DNA from 2 places in the Shewanella sp. 3_MG-2023 genome. Region 2 is predicted to be linked to the other one. Evidence: predicted binding sites of a transcription regulator. Region 2 holds the regulator's gene; the other holds the start of a gene.
What was found. The regulator LexA, encoded in region 2, represses DNA repair genes until DNA is damaged. The targets are predictions, from matches to a motif close to TACTGTATNNNNATACAGTA.

Region 1 (11,099 bases), on a different contig from region 2:
ACCAGTAAGAAATTTTTAGAAATGCGCATTGCCGATCAATCATATCGCTATATAAAACCTGGGCAGTTTGCCGAGTTCTATGTGGATGCTTATCCGGGAGAAATCTTTAGAGGCAGAGTGCACAGCATTACTTCAGGTACGGGCGAAGCCATGATTAACCCCATGAGTGGCAGTCAACATGTGCGCCAGCATGTGGGTAACAATGGCGGCTCTCATGGTCGTACAGTCGTTATTGAGTTTGAAGAACCTGAAGGTTATTCATTACCGATTGGGGCAACCGGCTCAGCTTGGATTTCTGCTGAGAAACCCCATCCAGCATTGGGCTTTATGGATATCATTGGCGCGGCGACTGTTAGGCTTAAAGCGTTAAAGTCGTACCTTAATGCGCTTTAGTGAATGCGTTCTAGTGAATGTGCTTTCGTTGCGAGTCATTGGTATTAGCATTAGCAGAGTGAGTAATATGACTCGCTCTTAATTGCTTATTACCACAGGGTTTACTCATCCTAACTGAATTGATTCAAGCTAATTACTTTAACCTTTAGACAGTGCCACTTGTGTTTCATTACAGCTTTCAAGGGCACTATTTTGCTCAAAGTTTTGGTTGAGCTGGTCGTTATAGTAGTCGCTAAATTCGCGCATAAGCCCTAGTGCCAATATTGCTATTGTCATTACTTGGTAGAGTATTCCTGACCATGACATCAAATATATTGAAAGCATCAGGTTTAATCCATTACTGGCAACCATAGCTAACCTTAGTTGACTGCCCGCTAAGAAGAATAAACTAAAGCTCATTACGACTGCAGCGATAACCGCACACCATTCACTCCAATGCTCAGCCCATAGAAAACCCTGCGTCATGGCAATAATACTAAAGCTGAGTGACATGGCTAAAGGCGATGTTAACCAGGCAGTCGATGCAAGATTTTGCTGGTTATTGCTATTCAAACTTTGACATAAACGAAAGCGAATAACATTAACTAGTTGGTTGGCCATGCCGAGAAAGCTGCCTAATAAGCCTAAATGGATTGCGGTAAGTACTGACGCTATCATATTGCCATGAATAAATTTGCAGTCTTGTTGTTGGCTATTTGCCCACCAGCCAATGGCCATTGAGACAAAGCCAATAAGCTGAAAGTAAAATAGGGGCTCGGCAATAAACTGAAAATCAAATGCGGAAAAATCTAACACAGGCAAGCACAATCCAAGAAAATTAAGGATGCGTATTGTCGTTTTTTTCAGCAATAACACAATGGCTAAAATCGCATAATAGCCTCGCTCATGTGATTAGATATAAAACTGTGAACTGGAGAGTGTTTTTTGAACAGCTAGAGTTGACTAAGTTGTATTTTTGTTGAGCTTAAGATCGATTAATGTACTGTTTGGGTTTGATATTAGTTATCCATTTTACGCTAATTTAAAGCCACAACTAAACCTGAACCAAGTCAGAATAAAAACCAGCACACGCAAATCAATTTATCACCAATTTAGCCACAGTGGATTTGCGGAATATCTTGCCAACAGCTGGTGTATTGCGGGGTTAATAGCTCACGGCGCATATGCCATTTACCTCCAATACCTTGGGCGGCGACAAATATTGCATCATTACCGTAGCGTTGATTTAACTTATCAAAAACCTGCATCAAGGCAGGATCTTTTACTGGGGCAAACAAGTCTGTTTGCAAATGTTTGACCGGTGATAAATCTAACAATCCAATCCCGATTTTATAGTAGCGAGTATTGGGGTTATAAAGCTTACGGGCAATTTCTGCTGCGTAACTGATGATTTCACGGTTGTCATTAGTTGGATATGCACAGCGGTAATGATATTTAAAGCCATTAGGCTGTTCATCATAAGGGGAGTTACTGGCAAAGATCAGTATGGTGCTAGCCACAGAGCCTTGCTTTCTGGCTTTGGCTGCCGCGATACCAGCATGCTTACTGAGCGCCTGTAATAATGAGTCTATATCGCTAATACGTTCACCGACACTACGAGTTGAAAAGATCTGCTGTTTATCTGCTCTGGCGCTATCCCAGCCTTTACAAGCCTCGCCATTGAGCTCTCTGACTGTACGCTCGATTTCAATACTAAATTGGCTACGAGCAATGCCTGGTTGTAATTTAGCCAGATCCAGTGCGGTGGTGATCCCCATGGCATGTAATTTGTTACCGATCCGCGAACCGATCCCCCACACATCGGTGACTTTCATTGTCGCTAAAATGGCATTTCTTTGCTCAATGGATTGGATATAACATACCCCGTTATAGCCCTGGAGCTTTTTAGCGGCATGATTGGCCACTTTGGCAAGGGTTAAGGTGGCAGCAATACCGACACACACAGGTAAACGGGTTTCTTTCCATACCGCGCGGCGGATCATAGCAGCATGGCTTAATAAACACGGGATCGCAGGGTAACAATGTTTAAATGACAGAAATGACTCATCAATAGAGTAAATATGTTGCTCAGGTGCAAAGCGGCCAATCACTTCCATCATAGAGTGAGACAAAGAGGCATAAAGCTCATAATTGGAGGAAAGCGCAATCACGCCTGCTTTTTCACAAAAATCGCGCACTTCAAAGTAAGGACCAAATTTACCCACTCCTAATGCTTTTGCCTGGCGGTTAGCCGCCACAATGCAACCATCGTTATTGGACAGCACCACGATAGGACGGCCACGCCACTCTGGGCGAAACACTTGCTCGGCGCTGCAATAAAAAGAGTTGGCATCAACGAGTGCATACATAATTTAACTGTCCGTTAGTCGTTAGTTTAATCAGCTAACATTAGTTATTAACTAATATAGGGCTTTGGCGATGACAACGGATTGAACGGATCACCACGCCTTCAACACTGAAGTTGTCATACTCTTGTATCGTGACACTCTGGTGAAGATCATTTGCCGATAATAATAATCGCCGCTTGATATCAATGAGCTTACAGACAAAGTTGCCGTTATAGTTTGCCACTATCACATCATGGTTTTCGACACTGACATGGCGATCCACAATGAGAATATCCTTATCAAAAATGCCGATTTTCTCCATAGAGTCGCCGCTAGCTTGGCCAATAAAAGTGGCACTGGGATGTTCAATCAATAGCTCATCTAAACTTAATGGCAGTTGCCGATATTCAGCAGCAGGACTTTCAAAACCAGTAATACCGGCACAAGCAAAAATAGGAATAACCTTCATAACAATCGACACCCAACAGTACTGTGTGTTTATACAGTATTATAGCTGTCCCCGTAAAATTGGCAATAAATTCCGTAAGGTTGTCGAATAAGCGTGCGAATTGTTGGTTATTTAATCTGTTATGGGGCATTGAGGGAATGCTTTGCTGAGTGAGCTGAACTAAACAGCATTGCTAAGTACTAAATTATGAGCAAGGTAAGCGTGAGTGTTTAAGATTGAGTGGCGACTATTATCGAGCTGCTGTCGAACCATTAGCCGAAAATAACCTAATAAGCATTCTTTAAGGAAAAACGTTAAAAGTTAATTGTTTGTTCAGCTTACGTTTAGCTTACGTAGGTAAAATAGAGGCAAGTTTAAAGCTTATTATCAGTATCAGAATTCAGTATCAGAATTCAGTATCAGAATTTTATAAAGCGCTAATACTGACGATGAGTTCAAGTGCAAAGTGCTTAATCAGCCAGAAATCAGTTGTTCATCAACGGGAGTAAACATAATGAAAAAAGTATTTATCATTTCAATGTTAGCAATATTATCTTTTGGCGCGATCGCTAGCCCATCGACTCAAAAGCCCGTTGTCATTCAAATTCAGGATTCATTCACGCAAATCAATAGTGCTTTAAGCTGCTCAATTGTATATGCCCACACTCCGATGACTTCACAGGCCGATTATTATAAAGGAGTAGTCTACGAACGCTATTCAGATCTTGTTGAACAACTCGTGTTATCAGGCCAGTCAGAAGAGGGCGCAAGACAAACAGCGATTGAAAAAATTGTCATGCAAACACAAACCATTGAACAACAAATCAATGATACTAAAAGCGGTGGAAAAACAGAGTTAAAACAACTGCTGCAACAAACGGCTAAAAAGAATGATTGTGTCCACTACGCAAATAATTAAGATGTACGGTCACAATTAAGATGTACGGGCATAGTTAATATTCATAAAGCGATTAATATTTACCACGAATAAAGCAGACATTTTACCGTGGCAAGAACTTCTAGTTCTGAACAGAGTAGTGGTCTGCTAAACTGCCTTTGTCATTTCTAATCAATTAAAATTTTTTATGCAAAGTAAGCCACTTCGTCAAGCCAAAACAATCGAGAATGTTTTCAACAGTGCCTATTGGCACCTTGGTCAGCAAGATTTTACTATCAATGAAATTCGCACCAAGCTTGAGCGTAAAACCGATAACCAGCAATGGATTGACACTGTTCTCGCTAGACTCATTGAAAGTGGCTATTTGAAAAATGATTTTGATTTTGCCGTTCGCTATTGCGAACTGGCCTTTAGTCATGAGACGGCTAAAGGCGCTATCAAACGTAAATTACAATTAAGAGGCGTATCAGTTGCTGAAATTGATACCGCAATTGAACAAGTCATGCATGAGCAAAATGTCGATTCATTTGAGATGGCGACAGCGCGATTGCAAAACAAATTTGAACACTTTCATGGCACTAATAAAGAAAAAGTTTATTCACAGATGACCACCAAAGGGTTTTCTCGCGCTGAAATTGATTACGCACTATCACAACACCCTCAAGTTGACACCCTGCGCAGTAAATTAGCCATAAAAGCAGACAAGGCTGACCTGAAGTCTGAAATTATCAAGTTGTATAATAAAGGCAAAGGCAAAACGCTGATCTTGCAAGAATTAAAACAGCGGCTTCTTGATGTCAGTGATTTCGAAGAGCTGATATACCAACTAAGCCTAACAGAAGAGTTAGACTTTTATCTCAGTTGTAAAAGTCAGCTGGCTAAAAAGCGTTATGACTTATCCGACTATAAAGAAAAGTCCAAAGCCTATGCTTACTTATCTCGAAAAGGCTTTGATAGTGATGAAATAAAAGAGGCCATGACTTTAGATGATGATGCATAGCTTCTGTCTATTTAAACTATTTGGAGTTTTAAAGCTACTTACTAGCTTGTCGTTGTGCTAATTCAATCTGTTGCCAAATACTCTCTGCTGCAGAGGAAAGGCTAGCATAACTTTTTATATCCCCCTTTCTTTGTGCCTGCATGGCTTGTTCTTGCGTTAAATCATATTGCTTGCGTAAGTTTTTAATGGGATCTCGTTTGAATATGCCAAACATAGGTGAATCCTGTTAGAAAGAAGATGCATAGTTATACGCCTCAACGAGGAAATAGTTTATAAAAGTGCAATTTTAATGGTCGTAAGTTTATATATTGGCTGTTAAATTAAATTGCTGTTGGTCATGCTTGCTAACAGTGTTTGAGCCCCTAGGTTCGCTTTTTATTCGGCACATCAAAAAGTCGTGAAAAAAATTCAACCTAAGAATCATTGCAGTAAAGAGATTTTTTAATAAGTTTACGTTTTTAAGTTGTTAAGGTTAAATTTTTTGATATGAATATAATGAGTAAATTAAAACAAGAATGGTTTTTAGTCGCTATGGTTGCAGCGATTGCATTGGCTATGGTGTCAGCTGATGTGGGCAAGTCTGGCGGGATATTACAGCTTGATCAAGTAACGGCTATTGGTATTGCCATGGTGTTTTTTTTACATGGGCTTAACCTGTCACCTAAGGCAATAAAAGCGGGCGTTACTAACTGGCGACTACACCTTTATATTCAATCGGCCACTTTTATTGCTTACCCGATCCTGTGGCTACTTTTTGGGGATTCACTTTTAGCCTTTATGCCTGCAGCGCTAGCGTTTGGTTTTTGCTATTTATTCGTATTGCCAAGTACCATATCTTCTTCAGTAGCAATGACAAGCGTAGCCAAAGGCAACATACCTGCGGCAATTTTCAATGCATCGCTTTCAAGTATTATAGGCGTTTTTATAACGCCATTATTTATTCAGCTGTTTATGAATCTCGATGGCGCTGAATTAAACCTGATGGATTCGGTGTTTTCTATCGCCAAACTATTATTAATTCCAATGATTGTTGGCCAGCTTTTAAGGCCGTTATTACTGCGCTTTATAGAGAAACATAAATCCGTGATAAACAAAGTAGACAAAATCGTCATCATCTTGATTGTTTACAATGCCTTTTGTGATTCGGTTATTAATGGTATTTGGAGTGAATTTTCAGCTTGGTTACTGCTGTATTGTATTGCCATTTGTACCCTAGTGCTGTTGTTGATGGTGCATGGGATCCAATGGGGCGCTAAGCGATGTCAATTTAATAAGGAAGATGAAATCGCCGCGGTGTTTTGCGGCACTAAAAAAACCTTGGCAGCTGGAGTACCGATGGCGCAGGTTATTTTTGGATCTGATCCCGCATTGGGAATGATTTTGTTACCCATCATGCTGTATCACCCAATACAGATTTTTTATTGTGCACTGTTAGCTAATCGCTATGCAAAGCGATTAGCAAAATAATGTAACTGATTAAATTCAATGCATAAGGATGGGTAATGACAATTTTAAAACTAATTAGCTGCACTGTAGATGATGATAATGTTGCCGCTTTTACAGCAAGCCAATGTGCTTGGCAGCAATTAGAAAATTGTAGCGGATTTTTAGCACAAGCGGGTGGCTGGCGCGCTGATTTAAATAAACTACCTTTGCAAAATTATGCTGCACCGTTGCATGATAAAAACATAAATACCGCCGTGGTTTTCGGGTTTTGGCAGTCAGTTGAAGATGTTACTGCCTTCATGCAAACTACGCACGATCAAATATTTACCACTAATCATCAGGGTAAAACCTACCAAACCTGCCAGGTTAAGTATTTTGAAATGTTGCCAACATCGTCAAACTTAGTTGTGGCTCACCTCAACTCAGAGATTATCAGCATTAGTCATTATGTGGCTGATTTAGCGCAAATGGCGCAACTGCAGCAACTTTACTTTGACAACTACTCATCAAAGGGGTTGATTGATTGCCAGCTTTTAAGGCTTAGTTGCTCACTTAAGTCACAAGCTAGTGCCCAAGAAGATACAAACGTAGAAGCAAAAGTTGAGTTCATGCTGGTTTGCTGGTGGAGCAATCAACAAAAAGTTGTTTTAATGCAAAATAAAATCCAGCCAAAGCAAGAACAACAAGGGCAGTTAACAGCGTTATCTGAACAGGTTATTAAGCTAGAGGCGAAATGGAATGTGCAAGCAAGAGCTATTGAAATAGCTAAGGATATAGCAGACTGATATTCAACAGCCTGCCTAATTTTAATAAAAAGTCACCGGTAAATAAAAAGTCTATTTGTATTCAATAATACGAGCGATATAGCTAAATTTACCAGAGTCATTGCGATAGTTTCGGTACAAATCAACTGAGAATGCCTTTGGTTTATCTTGATCAATTTTTACGGCAATTTTATCACTTAACTTATCTATATTAGATTCATTATAAACATAGAATTTGTTCACTTTTTCAAGCCCAAGCTGTTTAGCTTTGTGGCTTGTGGTATAAATTTCGCTATAAACGTCTTTGACAAATCCTTGATAGGTAACGCGTTCAAAATTAGCATTTTTATCAACAGTGATAAGAATATCAGTTTGCTCATCTAATGTTATTAACTGCTCCATTGCTGAGTCTAATTTATGATGGGCTGCTTCGTTCAATGTCTCTGCAGAAACACCTGCAGATAGTGAAATAAGTAATGCTGCAACCAATGTCTTTTTCATTCTATTACCCTAAATTTTTAATTCGTAAAATATGTTTAAAATCACCTAAAATTAGGCCGATAACTACTGTTTTAAGTTTTTACGATGATTTGTTTAAATACATCATAATCAATCATTAACGCTGTGCTGAATGCCATATGAAGGATTGAATCCTACATATATAGGCTGTGTTTAATGAGCTGGTTGATATTTAGACCATAGGAATTAAACGTTAATGATGTTGGAGCTGAAATAACCATGAATGTTGACTTAATTTTAAAGCTTTGAAAGCAAGCATGATGAAGCTAAGGTTTTACTATTTAACCTATAAAAACAATGCTATCGTGTCAAAATGAGGTGATATTAGATATTGGAGTAGTAGTTAAATGGATTCAAAAATTAAGCTCGTTGCTTTTAGCGTGTTGTGTTTGAACCTTGGCGGTTGTGATCTCATCGACGGTATTTTACATCCCGGAGACGATGATGAAGACTCAAAAATAGATAAAAACTTTAGCAGTAATGCTCAACAACTAGGTTTATCAGAGACCACGGTTAAACGTTTATGTAATGCTACCGACAACATAAGCATTCATTGTGTCAGCAATTACAATGACGAAAGTGCCCTTGAACTAAGAGTAGAATACACGTTTAATGATGTGTTATTAAAAAATAGTTATGCCAAAAGTACCAATGCTAGCCGAGTAATTTTTCATTTGCCTGCTGATGGTGCGATAGCAAAAATCGAGTTTGAAAATAGTCGAATTTATGATTTTGATAGTGGTTATAGCTACACATGGTCTGAGCCTGAAGATTATAAAATCGCAAACTTAGCAGACTCAAGTGAAGATTCAGTACTTGCCTTAGACAATGCCACAAGTATAGAAGAAGTTTCAGATTCAGAGCTATCGATTTTGTCTAATGCCGCATTCTCTAATGATGAGTATTCACTAACGGAAGCACAAGATATCGTAATCAAATCTAAAACGATGTTGTTTCCAACTTTAAATGTTGATGTAACGAGCACAGGTATTGTAGAACCTATAGATGCTTCTTTTGCCATGTTTACCGCTGGCCACACTGCAATTTTATCAAGTTACTCTTCTGCGTTATCGACCGCAATTGAACAAAGCTGGAATTAAACGAGTTATTTGAAGCGATTATTGGCAATTGTATTAGGACCTTATGCGTTTAGATAAATTTGTATTAAGAAGTACTGCACTGACTAAAACTCAGGTGATAACCGCAATTGAAGCAGGGCAAGTTTGTGTCAATCATGGGGTTATCAAGGATGTAAAACACCAAGTCCATGAGAATAACCTCATACAGTTAAATAGTCAGACGTTAACTCCAAGGCCATTTCGATATCTACTTTTGCATAAATCGGCAGACAAGATTTGTTCAAATGTCGATGGACATTATCCTTCATTGTTTAACGATATTGATATCGATAATAAAGACGAATTACATATTGTTGGCAGGCTTGATGCAGATACAACGGGCTTAGTGCTCATTACTGATGATGGCAGATGGTCTTTTAATATTACTCGCCCTGAAATGAGCTGCGCGAAACTATACCGGGTACATTTAGCTAAATCGCTATCAACTCAAGCGATTAAACAGTTAGAGCAGGGGATTTTACTGGACGGTGAAACCAAACCGACATTGCCAGCTAAAATCACAACAGTAAACGAAAGCCAGGTGCTACTAAGTATTACTGAAGGTCGCTACCATCAAGTTAAACGTATGTTTTTTGCTGTGGGCAATAAAGTAACCCAGCTTCATCGTGAGCAAATAGGTGAGATAAAATTAAATACTTCCAGTAATCAATGGCGTTACCTTACTGAAGCTGAGGTCAATTCGTTCAATAGCTGATGGATGTTTCATCACCTTGGCTTGTCAATGATAAAACATCACTAAATTGAGTCTTTAAATGACAATTGCGATAGTGAATAACACTTCGTTAAGCTATTATCCGCTGTATATTTAGGTTTAACACTCTATGCTTTACCAAAACGTAAAACATAACCTCAAAAGCCACTTCAAACTTGCCATTACTTATAAGCTGTAAATTATGACTATTGATATCACGACCATTGTTGATCCAGAAATCACCTGTTCAAGTTGCCAAGCATGCTGCTGCAAACTTGAAGTGATGATTATTTCTGACACCGGTGTACCAGAGCAATACATCAGTGAAGACAGCTGGGGTAGCCAAACCATGAAACGATTAGATGATGGATGGTGCGCTGCAGTAGATAGAGAAACGTTAATGTGTACTATTTATGAAAATAGACCGTGGATTTGCCGTGAGTTTGAAATGGGGTCTTATGAGTGTGAACAAGAAAGAACCCATATTGTTAAGCTAGACAAATAACTTAATTATAGCTTACGAGGCGGCCACAGCCTCAATGAGTGGGGTTGATTATATAAAAAGACAATACTTTTCAATGAGTAACCCGAAGTTCTTCTATATTTCTAACTTGCCTTAAAAATGATATAACCCTTAACAACAATCACAGATTTTATTGTTACAGCTGCTAGATTTTTACAAGTGTTAAAGTCAGTTCTTAAAATAAACCTCTATCAATCAGGTGCTCATTAAAAGCTAACAAAAGCTTTAATTATGCTTAAAAGCTGCTAAATTTAATTATACCCACAATAAACTAAGGGGTTTATTATGTCATCTGTAAAAACACATGGATTGAGTATTGGTATAGAACGGGTTAACGACGATGTGTACTTATCATTAAAGGCGACTGGCACTTTAACTCATAACGACTATTTAGTCATAACGCCATTACTCGATGCGGCGTTAGCTGAGGTAAAACACCCGAAAGTAAACGTGTTTATTGATGGAACTGAACTTGATGGCTGGGAACTTCGAGCAGCCTGGGATGATTTAAAACTTGGCCTGCAACATAATAATGAATTTAAAAAAGTGGCTATTTGGGGTAATAAAAATTGGCAAAATTATAGTGCTAAAGTTGCAGCTTGGTTTTTGAGTGGTGAGGTACAGTTTTTTGAAGAAAAAGCAAAGGCGTTAGCATGGTTAGAAAAATAAATGTTTAATAACATGCAGTTATTAATAATGATTATTTAAAATTCGTTAATTAATTTAAAGAATACTCGGGTATGTTTGCTGCCTGTAAAATACAAAAAATACAAAAAATACAAAAAATATAGAAATTAGTTTATCTACCTGTTTTGTTTAAGTGGTCTATACTCATAGTAAGAAATGGACATTCGATGGGTGGGATCTGAGTGAAAAAGCACATTAACTCAATTTTAGTAGTAGATGACCAGCCAATAGTTAGACGAATTTTCACAAGAAGTCTAGAACAAC
Region 2 (11,099 bases):
TCCATTATTTTTATCTTTACGTTCACTGTTTTTATCTTCAACTTCACCATGGCGATAAGCACTGATAAAGCGAGTTATACCCATAAGTAGTGATCAACTAATAGCACTAAAAATAAAATCATTAAGTGATAAATCGAGAACTTAAACACATCCATCGCCAGCCCTGGTTTGTCGTGATACTTAAGTTGCCAGGCTTTATAAATAAAGCCACAACTTAGAATGGTTGAACCCACAAGATAAACGGGGCCACACATGCCAACCAGTACTGGCAATAAACAGGCAATAGCCAGTAACAAGGTATATAACAAGATACAAGTTTTAGTAAACTCAACCCCATGGGTGACTGGCAGCATTGGGACATCGACTTTGGCGTATTCTTTTCTACGGTGAATCGCCAGTGCCCAAAAATGCGGCGGCGTCCAAGTGAAGATGATGATAACAAGTAATAGTGCGTTGCCATGTAATTCGTTGGTGACAGCAGTCCAACCCAATAAAGGTGGCATTGCCCCAGCTAAGCCGCCAATGACGATATTTTGCGGGGTAGCGCGCTTAAGATAAGCGGTATACACCACAGCATAACCGATTAAACTGGCAAAGGTTAACCATGCGGTAAGTGGGTTAACTAAGGTATACAAAATAACAAAACCGCCTAAGCCGATAGAAGTGGCAAAGGTCATGGCTTTGATTACCGAGACCTTGCCTTTTGGTAATGGGCGGTTATAGGTACGCGCCATTAAACCATCAATGCGGCGATCAATTAAGTGGTTATAAGCCGCCGCTGCCCCCGCCATCATGGCTATGCCTATCATGCCAAAGATAAGCGGCTGCAATGGCACTGCGCCGGGCAATGCGAGGCACATTCCCACCAGTACTGTCAGTAACATCAGGGCGACCACTTTGGGTTTGGTCATTTCAAAATAGGCGCGCCAAGGTAATTGCGCGCTGCTGGTGCTTGCTGGTATAGACAGAGATTTAGCCATAATAGAATCCTTGCTTAAGCTTTACGCCACAGCGCGTAGTTGATGAAAATAACGGTAAGTAACAATAGCGCTGCGCCGCCGTTGTGCGATACAGCAATCCCTAAAGGCAAATGCATGACAATATTGCTGATGCCAAGGCCCACTTGAATGATCACTAGGGCAAATAACAGCCAAGCACTTTTACGTATTGTGTGTGAGCGTGCTTTAAGTAATTTAAATCCTAACCACACTAAACAGGCAGCGGTAATCACGCCCCAAATACGATGAGTAACATGGATTGTCATGCGGGCAGGGTATTCCAATACGCCATATTCAAAGCTTGGATGTGTCCCTTGAAACGGTGAAAAAGCATCAGCAAATTGCAGATTATCGACCCAGTTACCTTCACATATTGGCAGGGCGGTACAGGCTAATGCTGCGTAATTCGATGACGTCCAGCCGCCCAAAATAATTTGAACCGCCAGTACAATTAAGCAGACCATGGCAAAGGGGGCGAGTTTTCTGGCATAAGTGTCACCACCAGGGATCCGCAGTGGCCGGGTACGTAAATACAGCAGTAGCAGTAAAGCGAATAAACTAAAGCCACCAATTAAATGCCCCATGACTACGATGGGCATTAATTTCATGGTGACAGTCCACATGCCTAAGGCAGCTTGAAAGAGCAGTAGGGCGGAAATCAGTATGGGTAGCTTTTTGGGCGCATCGGCTCTTTTTAAGCAGATGATAAGGATGGTTAAAATCAGTAATCCAAGAGTGCCAGCGATATAGCGGTGGATCATTTCCAGCCACGCCTTGTCAGGCTCTAGCGTTTGATTTGGGAATGCAGTCTCAACTTTTGCTATTGCATCAGGCGCGCTAGGCACCACAAGATGACCATAGCAACCTGGCCAATCAGGGCAGCCAAGGCCTGCATCTGACAGCCGAGTGTAGGCACCCATTAATATCACCGTAAAGGTAAATACTAAGGTAAATTTGAGCAGGTTTTTTATCACCATTACCCGACCCTCGATAGTTTAAGCATCTTACGTAAATCGCCAATCATCGACTTACCTTGGGCAATATTTTCTTGCTCGCCCATAATACCTGGGTATTTCATGACTAGGCTACCAAGGGGATCGACAATAATCATTTGCTGCTCTGTCAGTAATGCGGCCATTGCAGGGCTGGCACTGGCTGTAGCAAACGGCACTTGCAGTTTAGTTAAAATTGCGGTGTCGCTATCTGGGGTGAGTAAAATAATTGGGCTGACGCGATCTTGATGTTTACCTAAGGCGATATGGCTTTGATGCATGACATACAAACGTTGCTGACATTGTTCTAGGCATTGGTTTGGTAATAAATACACCAGCTGCCACATATGCGGCTGCGGGTTGGTCATGGCTAAGGTTTGATAATTAAGTTGTGCGCCGATTAGCTCACCTTTGTTAGTGGCGGCGCCGTTATATAAATCTAGGCTCAAGACTAATTTAGCCATAGCCACCGGTAAAATAAATACCAGCAGCAGTAGATATAATGTCTTGTTACCTTTAGGTTTTGCTGGGGAGTTCATACTTGCTCCTCTTGTTACGACTGTTTTTGTTATAGGATGAGTTTTTTTTACTTAAGTCACTATTTTTAATTTAGTTACTCTTGTATTTAGATTTTAACTTTAGGTCTTAATTTTAGGCTTAAATGTTTTCCAACCAAGCCATAGCATTAGCGATAAAAATACTGCTGCCATGGTGAACCATTGCAATGCATAGCCTTGGTGTTTTTGGGCTGACAGTGGAATAGGTGTCCATGGTTTTGCTAGTGTCATGTTCGGTGTTATATCTGGCTGCAGTACTGCCGGTGCCAGTTGATGACCTATTTTCTCTGCTAAGGCCACGAGATTTAAATTTTGAAAACGGATCACGTCACGGTTTTCTACTGTAAATTGTTCCACATAAAGTTGGTCACTTAAGGGATTGGTTTGGCGCTGATACACTCGACCTGTGAGCTGATATTGCGCCGCAGGCAATGGCGCTAAATCGGGTAATATGCGGCGGTCTTTATTCGCTGCAGTAAAGCCTAGTTCAACCAGTAGCCATGGCTCTGTGGCTGATATTGCAAATACTTGATAAGCCAGATAACCCACTTGGCCGTTATAAACTTGATTATCAAGCAGTAATATTTGTTCATTAACGGGCTTAGCGGTGACGTTAATGCGATAACCCGTTAGTGGACCGCTGCTATCTAGCGTTAAAAAAGTGTGGTAATCCAATTCACTGGACGCTTGCCTTTCACTTAAGGTGGCTTGCCAAGCTTGTTTTTGAATTCCTCTATCAAGTTGCCATAAACCGAGCTTGACCAAAATAGAAAACACACTCACAGTAACAACTAGCAATAACCCAGTAGAAAGTCGCCAAACGCGCAAAGGAGAGCCCGTGGGAACCTTAGATACCTTAGTTATTTTCAAGCTTGTTTTAGTACTGCTGCTTGTATTCATATTATTTAATTTAGCCAGAGCCCTATTTATTATGGTTAAAGCGGAAAATAAACAATCTATGAGCCAATATTTAGGTCGTCGAGTGATCTTTTCTGCGTTAGTGATGTTGTTATTGTTACTGGCCTTAGGATTTGGCTGGATAAGCCCAAATCCTAGACCTTATTAGCTTTGCAGCCTTATAAGACGTACACGAAAATAAATAAGCATAACCACACCACATCAACAAAATGCCAATACCAACTTCCGGATTGAAAGGCGAAATGATTATCTGGGGTGAAGTGACCTTTCAATACTCTAAAGAACAGGATTATTAGAAATACTGTGCCTAAGGTGACGTGCATACCGTGAAAGCCAGTTAGCAAAAAGAAGGTGTTACCATAAATCCCTGAGGTGAGTGTGAGCCCCATTTCTTGGTAGGCATGGACATACTCTTCAACTTGTAAAAACAAGAAGCCGATACCCAGCAAAATAGTCAGTCCTAACCAAACCTTCAGTGCGCCACGTTTTGATTTTTCTAACGACACATGGGCAAAGTGCAAGGTGACTGAAGAGGTCAGTAGAATGAGGGTGTTATACAGCGGCAATCCGCCCCAACCCATGGCTTCAGTGGTGGTACCATCTGGGGTTTTCACTAGCGGCCAAATGGCTTCAAATGTTGGCCATAATACCTCATGGGTCATGGCATTATTTGATGCACCGCCGAGCCAAGGTATTGCTACCATTCGAGCGTAAAACAATGCCCCAAAAAATGCCCCGAAAAACATGATTTCTGAGAAAATAAACCAGCTCATGCCTTGTCTAAAAGAGCGATCCATTTGCGCTGAATATAAACCTGACATTGACTCATCAATGATATTTTTAAACCAGCCAAACAGCATAAATATAATTACAGCAATACCCGCGATTAGGGTGTAGCCGCCAGAAGATTGTTCAGTTGAAAGTTGTTGGATGTAGGTACCTGCGCCAAATGCAATCAGAAATAATCCGATAGCGCCGGTAATTGGCCAGATACTTTGCGCTGGCACGTAGTAGTTTTCATGTTTTGTTGTCATCTTGCTGCTCCTTGCTCTATGGCTGCAGTCTGCTTGTCTGTAATATCATAGAGGGTATAAGAGAGAGTCAAAGTGTTAATGGATTCAGGTAAATCCGCATCCACGTAAAAAATTAACGGTAATTCAGCATCGGCCATTGCTGCTAGGGGTTGCTGATTGAAGCAAAAGCACTCGGTCTTATTAAAATAAGCCGCGCCTTGGCCTGGCGATACCGAGGGTATTGCTTGGCCTACGAGGTTATTTGAAGATAAGTTTTTCGCTAAAAACGCAGTACGTGTGAGTTCGCCGGGGTGAACCTGCATGCGGTTCACTTTTGGCACAAACTCCCACGGCATATTGCTTTGTACTTGGGCAATAAACTCAATGGTTACAGTACGGTCTTTATCAATCACCACAGCCTCATAACTGCTGGCAGTACTTTGGGTTTTTCCATTAATCCCCAAGGCATCGCAAAGCACGTCATACAAAGGCACTAGCGCAAAACCAAAGCCGAACATACCTATTGAACCCAGTACTAGGCCAATAAGTAAATTACGGTTTGATTTTGTTGGCTGGCTCATATCATTTAACCTCTGGTGGGGTGGTAAATGAGTGATAAGGCGCAGGACTGGCAATAGTCCACTCTAACCCTTCAGCACCTTCCCATGGCTTATCCGCAGCTTTTTCGCCGCCCTTGATACATTTCAGTACCACAGCGAGGAAAATCAGTTGTGATAAACCAAAGGCAAAACCACCAATAGAGACAATTTGGTTTACGTCAGCAAACTGAATTGCATAGTCTGGAATACGACGTGGCATGCCTGCTAAGCCTAAAAAGTGCATTGGGAAAAACAGTACATTCACTGAAATAACACTGCACCAGAAATGCCAACGACCTAATGTTTCGCTATACATGTATCCTGTCCATTTCGGTAGCCAGTAATATGCTGCAGCCATAATGGAAAATACTGCGCCAGTCACCAGTACATAATGAAAATGCGCTACCACAAAGTAAGTATCATGGTATTGGAAATCCGCTGGGGTTATCGCTAGCATCAAGCCAGAGAAGCCACCGATGGTGAATAAGATGATGAATGCAATGGCGAACAGCATCGGGGTTTCGAAGGTGATTGAGCCGCGCCACATAGTTGCAACCCAGTTAAACACTTTCACCCCAGTAGGCACTGCGATTAACATGGTGCAGTACATGAAGAATAGCTCTGCAAATACTGGCATCCCGGTGGTGAACATGTGATGCGCCCAAACTAGGAAGGACAAAATCGCAATACTTGAGGTGGCGTATACCATGGAGGCATAACCGAAAAGCTTTTTACGGCTAAAGGTGGGAATAATGGCCGAGATAATCCCGAATGAAGGTAAAATCATGATGTAGACTTCGGGGTGGCCAAAGAACCAGAAAATATGCTGGAACATCACAGGGTCGCCGCCGCCAGCAGCATCAAAGAAGCTGGTGGCAAAGTATTTATCAGTCAGTACCATGGTTACTACACCTGCCAATACCGGCATCACTGCTATTAGCAAGAAGGCGGTAATCAGCCAAGTCCAGACGAACAATGGCAGCTTCATCCAAGTCATACCCGGAGCACGCATATTAACAATGGTCACCACCACGTTAATAGCACCCATGATCGAGCTTATGCCCATAATGTGAACTGAGAACACAAATAATGCTGTGCTATCAGGGCTATAGGTTGTTGACAGTGGTGCATAGAAAGTCCAGCCAAAGTTGGGGCCTCCACCTTCCATAAATAGCGAGCTAAGTAGAATCGCAAACGCGAAAGGTAAAATCCAAAAGCTCCAGTTATTCATCCGCGGTAGTGCCATATCTGGCGCACCAATCATCATTGGAATGAGCCAGTTAGCTAAGCCGGTAAAGGCTGGCATGACTGCGCCAAATACCATAATCAAGCCATGGACTGTGGTCATTTGGTTAAAAAAGTTAGGTTCAACTAACTGTAAACCGGGTTGGAATAACTCAGCACGAATGACCATGGCCATTGCGCCGCCGGTTAAAAACATAATGAAACTAAACCACAGATACATTGAACCAATATCTTTATGGTTAGTGGTTAAAACCCAGCGCATAATGCCTTTTGGCGCCCCATGATGATGGTCATCATGGTGATCGTCGTGAGCGGCTGGTGAATCTTGTGTAATTGTGCTCATTTTAATCCCTTACTTTCCGTGACCAACAACATCAGCAGCCTGAACTGCATCGCCAGAGTTATTACCCCAGGCATTTCGCTCATAAGTCACCACTGCAGCAAGCTGTTGTGGCGTAAGTAGCGAGTTAAATGCTTGCATTGCCGTGCCAGGTTTACCATTGATGACAATATTAAGATGATCCGTCACTGGACCGACGATGAGTGGGCTGCCTACTAATGAAGGGAACGCGCCAGGTAAGCCAGTACCAGCAGCTTGGTGACATGCAGCGCAGCTAGTCATATAGACTTGCTCGCCCATGGTCATTAACTCATCCATCGTCAAGTCATCCAATACCACAGCTTTAACTTCTGCTGCTTGTGTTGCCGCTTCAGTCACAGCTTGTGTTGCAGTGTCTTCAAGTTGTTCAGCTGTAGGTAAGCTTGCTGGTAAAGTCACAGGCGTTGACGTGTCTGCGATAGAAGTGCCTGCACTAGGAGCGTCAGCAGTGGTTGGTGTAGCGCTAGAATTTGTCCCATTGCCACTCACATCAGCCGCTTGCACGGTATCGCCAGAGTCATTACCCCAAGCATTACGCTCATAAGTGACTACTGCAGCAATTTCAGTTGCCGTTAGCTGCTTGGCAAACGCTTGCATCGCAGTGCCAGGCTTACCATTAACGACAATATCGATATGACCAGACACTGGGCCTTTAATCATTGGACTGCCAATTAGGGAAGGGAAGACGCCAGGTAAACCAGCACCATTAGGTTGGTGGCAAGCCGCGCAGCGACCCATGTAGATTTGTTCGCCTTGGGCCATTAACTCGTCATAGCTAAGGGTTTGGCTCAGTGAGGCTTGTGCAGCGGCTTTAGCATCGACAGCAAATTGCTTTTGGTCGATTAGCCATTGGTCAAAGTCTGCTTCTGAGACGGCTTCAACAACAATAGGCATAAAGCCATGATCTTTACCGCATAGTTCGGCACATTGGCCTCGATAAGTACCTATTTTATCGATTTTAGTCCAAGCTTCATTGATGAAACCAGGATTTGCATCTTTTTTAACGGCAAATGCTGGTACCCACCAAGAGTGGATAACGTCATCCGAGGTCATTAAAAAACGTACTTTACGATTTATTGGTAAAACCAGCGGCTTATCGACCTCTAAAAGATAGGTGTCGGTTTTATCTGCGGTGCCAGTAATTTGGTCTGCTGGGGTAGATAATAAACTGAAAAACTCGACATCTTCATTGAAATAGCTGTAATGCCATTTCCATTGAGAGCCCGTCACTTTGACTGTCAGTTCAGCATCGCTGGGATCTTCCATAGCAATCAGCGTTTTTGTTGCTGGGATTGCCATGCCAATTAGGATTAGAAATGGCAATACTGTCCAAGCTATTTCAACCTTGGTACTGTCATGAAAGTCGGCTGCAACTGCACCCTTAGATTTTCTGTGATAGATCATGGAATAAATCATGATCCCAAAGACCACGACACCAATGGCGCAACAGATATACAAAATAATCATATGCAGGTCGTAAACCTGGCCACTGATCTCTGTTACACCTTGAGTCATGTTTAAGGGCATCTCTGCCGCTGTGAGTGGGGTTGCAAGCAACGCCACCATTAATCCGTACAACAATCGCTTCACAAGACTACTCCTCTGCTAATTGCGAATTGCAATTACAAAGAAAAGCCACACAGTAATACTCTGCTCTATGCAAACTTTTCATACCCGAAAAAGTTTGATCATTTCAAAGTACACGGTGGCTTTGAGCTTGAAAACTCAATTATGTTATTACGTTACGGTGCCACACTTGTACCTAATACTGAACTTATCAATTATATTTGACGCTTTACATTCAAGGCTTTCTATACCGCACGGTACCAGCTCAATCTTTTAATAGCGTTTGTATCTTTTTGACATTTATTCTCGGCAGTACGATAAATTGTTACTACCTTGTTAACTACATTACTTGGAGATTAAATATTGATCAAGATCACTTTATCATCTAATTTGCTGAAAAAAGTGCAAAAAAAAGCCCCTCAGCGTAGTGAAGGGCTTTTTTAGTCATATTTTACTAGTGAAACGAGGTAAGGTTTACCCGAGTCGGTACTGCTAAAGTTTGCGTTAATGGGTCGCCTTCAGGTAAGTGAGTATTTACATCTTCAATGATAAGCCCTTGGGCTAAGGCATTTTTGGCAACCAATTGAATGCGGCGATTGTCGCGGGCATCTAATGGTGGTGTCCAAGTAATTACTGCACTTGAAGTACCGTTAGTGAGCGCTTTTTCCATCGCCCACAGGGTTTCGACTTCATCTTTGGTGTGAACTAACAATACTCTGTCCATACGAACATTGGCATTAGCAAGAATTTGCTTATAACCGATATGCGGCGGATTAATCAGTACAATCCAACGGCCTTGCTGACTTAAAATGGCTAACTGACTGCATAATTGAGTCAATTCAGTTAAGCCTTGGTTTTGGGTGCGCTTGGTTTCAATCCCTTGTTTAGTGGGTAAGGGATCAGATGCCATATCTACCCATAATCCAGGGTGACGCGGTGCATTGCCTATTAATGTGTTCATAACCAACCTCCATTACGAATAACGCCAACAGCAAGCCCTTCAATCGTTAGGTTTTGGCAACTTAAATCAACTTTAATCGGCTCATATTCTGCATTTTCAGCATGTAAATAAATAATATTGCCTTTCTTTTCAAATCTTTTCACGGTTACATCGTCTTCAAGACGTGCCACTACAACTTGACCATTGGTGGCAGTTTGCATTTTATGCACTGCTAATAAGTCGCCCTCTAAAATACCAATGTCTTTCATACTGTCGCCTCGAACGCGTAGTAAGAAATTAGCATTGGGCTTAAACATTTCTGGGTCAACTTGGAAATACTGTTCAACATGCTCTTGAGCAAGGATAGGTTCACCTGCAGCAACTTGGCCGATAAGTGGTAAGCCTGCTTCAACTTCCTCCTCCACCTGCACCATGCGGATCCCGCGAGAGGTACCAGGAATAATTTCAATACAGCCTTTTTTTGCCAGTGCTTTTAAGTGTTCTTCAGCGGCATTGGCGCTTTTGAAGCCTAATCGAGTTGCAATTTCTGCACGAGTTGGCGGCATACCTGTTTCGGCGATATTACATTTAATTAGCTCTAATATTTCAGCTTGGCGTGGCGTTAAAGGTCTCATATTGATTCCTGTTTTTTTATACAGTGACTGTCATTATATACAGTATCGGTGGTCGCGCAAGTATTAACCAAATTAATTTAACTATTATCATCTAATTCTTGTTGGCTATATATGGGGGCACGGTTAAGTATCTGTAATTTAATTATTTAGTTAATGAAGGTAAGTCAGCTTTTTAAACCGATGAAATTGGCTATTTCTCACATCGTTTGTTTAAACAGTATATTTATACAGTAGTGTTGATTGAAAATAGGTTGGTTGTTATTCGGATATGGCTATTTTTACTGAACAAATATTCTCTGTATAGACCCTTGTTAGTGAAACTGAACCATTATCTGGTATTCTATGGCCAATTAATTGATGTTGAATATGCGAACACTCATGTTAAAACCTGACTCAATCATAGCAAAATCATTACGTTGGATTCAAAAACTGATGGTGCACACGGTTGTTGTGCCTGAAGATCCCTTTGCCGATCTGAACTTAGACCCAGATAAACCAGTGGTCTATGTGATGAAGACAGAATCACTCAGTGATATTGCGGCATTAAATGAAGTGACCGCCAAATATGGCTTACCGAGCCCTTATGAGCGACTAGACGTTGATGGCTTAAATACCCCTAGAATTGTGTGTATTGAAGGTCGTAAGCCTCTATTTGGCAAGCGTTTAAGTGGCGAAAAATTTGTTGATAACTTCACCAGCTTATTAGCCTTACATAAAAAAAATGATCAACTTGATATTCAATTGGTGCCAGTGAGTCTGTATTGGGGACGTATCCCTGGTAAAGAAGATGACACCATGACCGCAGCCGTATTTGAGCGTGAAAACCCGACCTGGTTACGTAAATGGTTGATGATTTTGTTCTTAGGTCGCCATAGCTTTATTCAATTCTCAAATGCTATGTCGCTACGTTATATGGCTGATGAACACGGCACTGATGTCAGTATTGCGCATAAACTTATCCGTGTGGCGCGAGTGCACTTTAGACGCCAACGTAAAGTGATGACAGGCCCACAACTGCCAAATCGTCAGGCAATGTTCAACTCATTATTAAAGTCTGATGCCATTGCTCAAGCGATAAAAGAAGAAGCGCTTAATAAAAAAATTCCTGAAGACAAAGCCCGCGAAAAAGCTATTCAGTATTTAGATGAAATTGCAGCGGATTACTCAGACAGCTTAGTGCGTATTGCTGAGCGCTTTCTTACTTGGTTGTGGAATAAGTTATACAGCGGTATTAGCATTAAAAGCGCTGAAAAAGTG

Region 1: Q4591_RS12680 (LexA family transcriptional regulator) is a predicted target of LexA. The motif match lies at 3,209-3,228, and genes of this name have one in related genera.

Annotation. Positions count from the first base shown of each region.
Region 1 is NZ_JAUOSH010000020.1:56,676-67,774, forward strand. It holds gene Q4591_RS12665 (HlyD family secretion protein) at 1-393, shown strand, start outside; gene Q4591_RS12670 (YgjV family protein) at 532-1,188, opposite strand; gene Q4591_RS12675 (Y-family DNA polymerase) at 1,485-2,741, opposite strand; gene Q4591_RS12680 (LexA family transcriptional regulator) at 2,782-3,189, opposite strand; gene Q4591_RS12685 (hypothetical protein) at 3,683-4,087, shown strand; gene Q4591_RS12690 (RecX family transcriptional regulator) at 4,254-5,066, shown strand; gene Q4591_RS12695 (DUF6435 family protein) at 5,101-5,280, opposite strand; gene Q4591_RS12700 (bile acid:sodium symporter family protein) at 5,562-6,533, shown strand; gene Q4591_RS12705 (DUF4937 domain-containing protein) at 6,569-7,297, shown strand; gene Q4591_RS12710 (hypothetical protein) at 7,349-7,777, opposite strand; gene Q4591_RS12715 (hypothetical protein) at 8,143-8,895, shown strand; gene Q4591_RS12720 (pseudouridine synthase) at 8,939-9,628, shown strand; gene Q4591_RS12725 (YkgJ family cysteine cluster protein) at 9,828-10,130, shown strand; gene Q4591_RS12730 (STAS/SEC14 domain-containing protein) at 10,434-10,817, shown strand; gene Q4591_RS12735 (EAL domain-containing protein) at 11,018-11,099, shown strand, end outside.
Region 2 is NZ_JAUOSH010000004.1:138,621-149,719, reverse strand. It holds gene cyoE (heme o synthase) at 75-980, opposite strand; gene Q4591_RS03835 (heme A synthase) at 995-1,975, opposite strand; gene Q4591_RS03830 (hypothetical protein) at 1,975-2,529, opposite strand; gene Q4591_RS03825 (SURF1 family protein) at 2,629-3,375, opposite strand; gene Q4591_RS03820 (DUF2909 family protein) at 3,386-3,613, shown strand; gene Q4591_RS03815 (cytochrome c oxidase subunit 3) at 3,624-4,499, opposite strand; gene Q4591_RS03810 (cytochrome c oxidase assembly protein) at 4,496-5,059, opposite strand; gene ctaD (cytochrome c oxidase subunit I) at 5,061-6,665, opposite strand; gene coxB (cytochrome c oxidase subunit II) at 6,675-8,291, opposite strand; gene Q4591_RS03795 (cell division inhibitor SulA) at 8,722-9,228, opposite strand; gene lexA (transcriptional repressor LexA) at 9,225-9,842, opposite strand; gene plsB (glycerol-3-phosphate 1-O-acyltransferase PlsB) at 10,221-11,099, shown strand, end outside.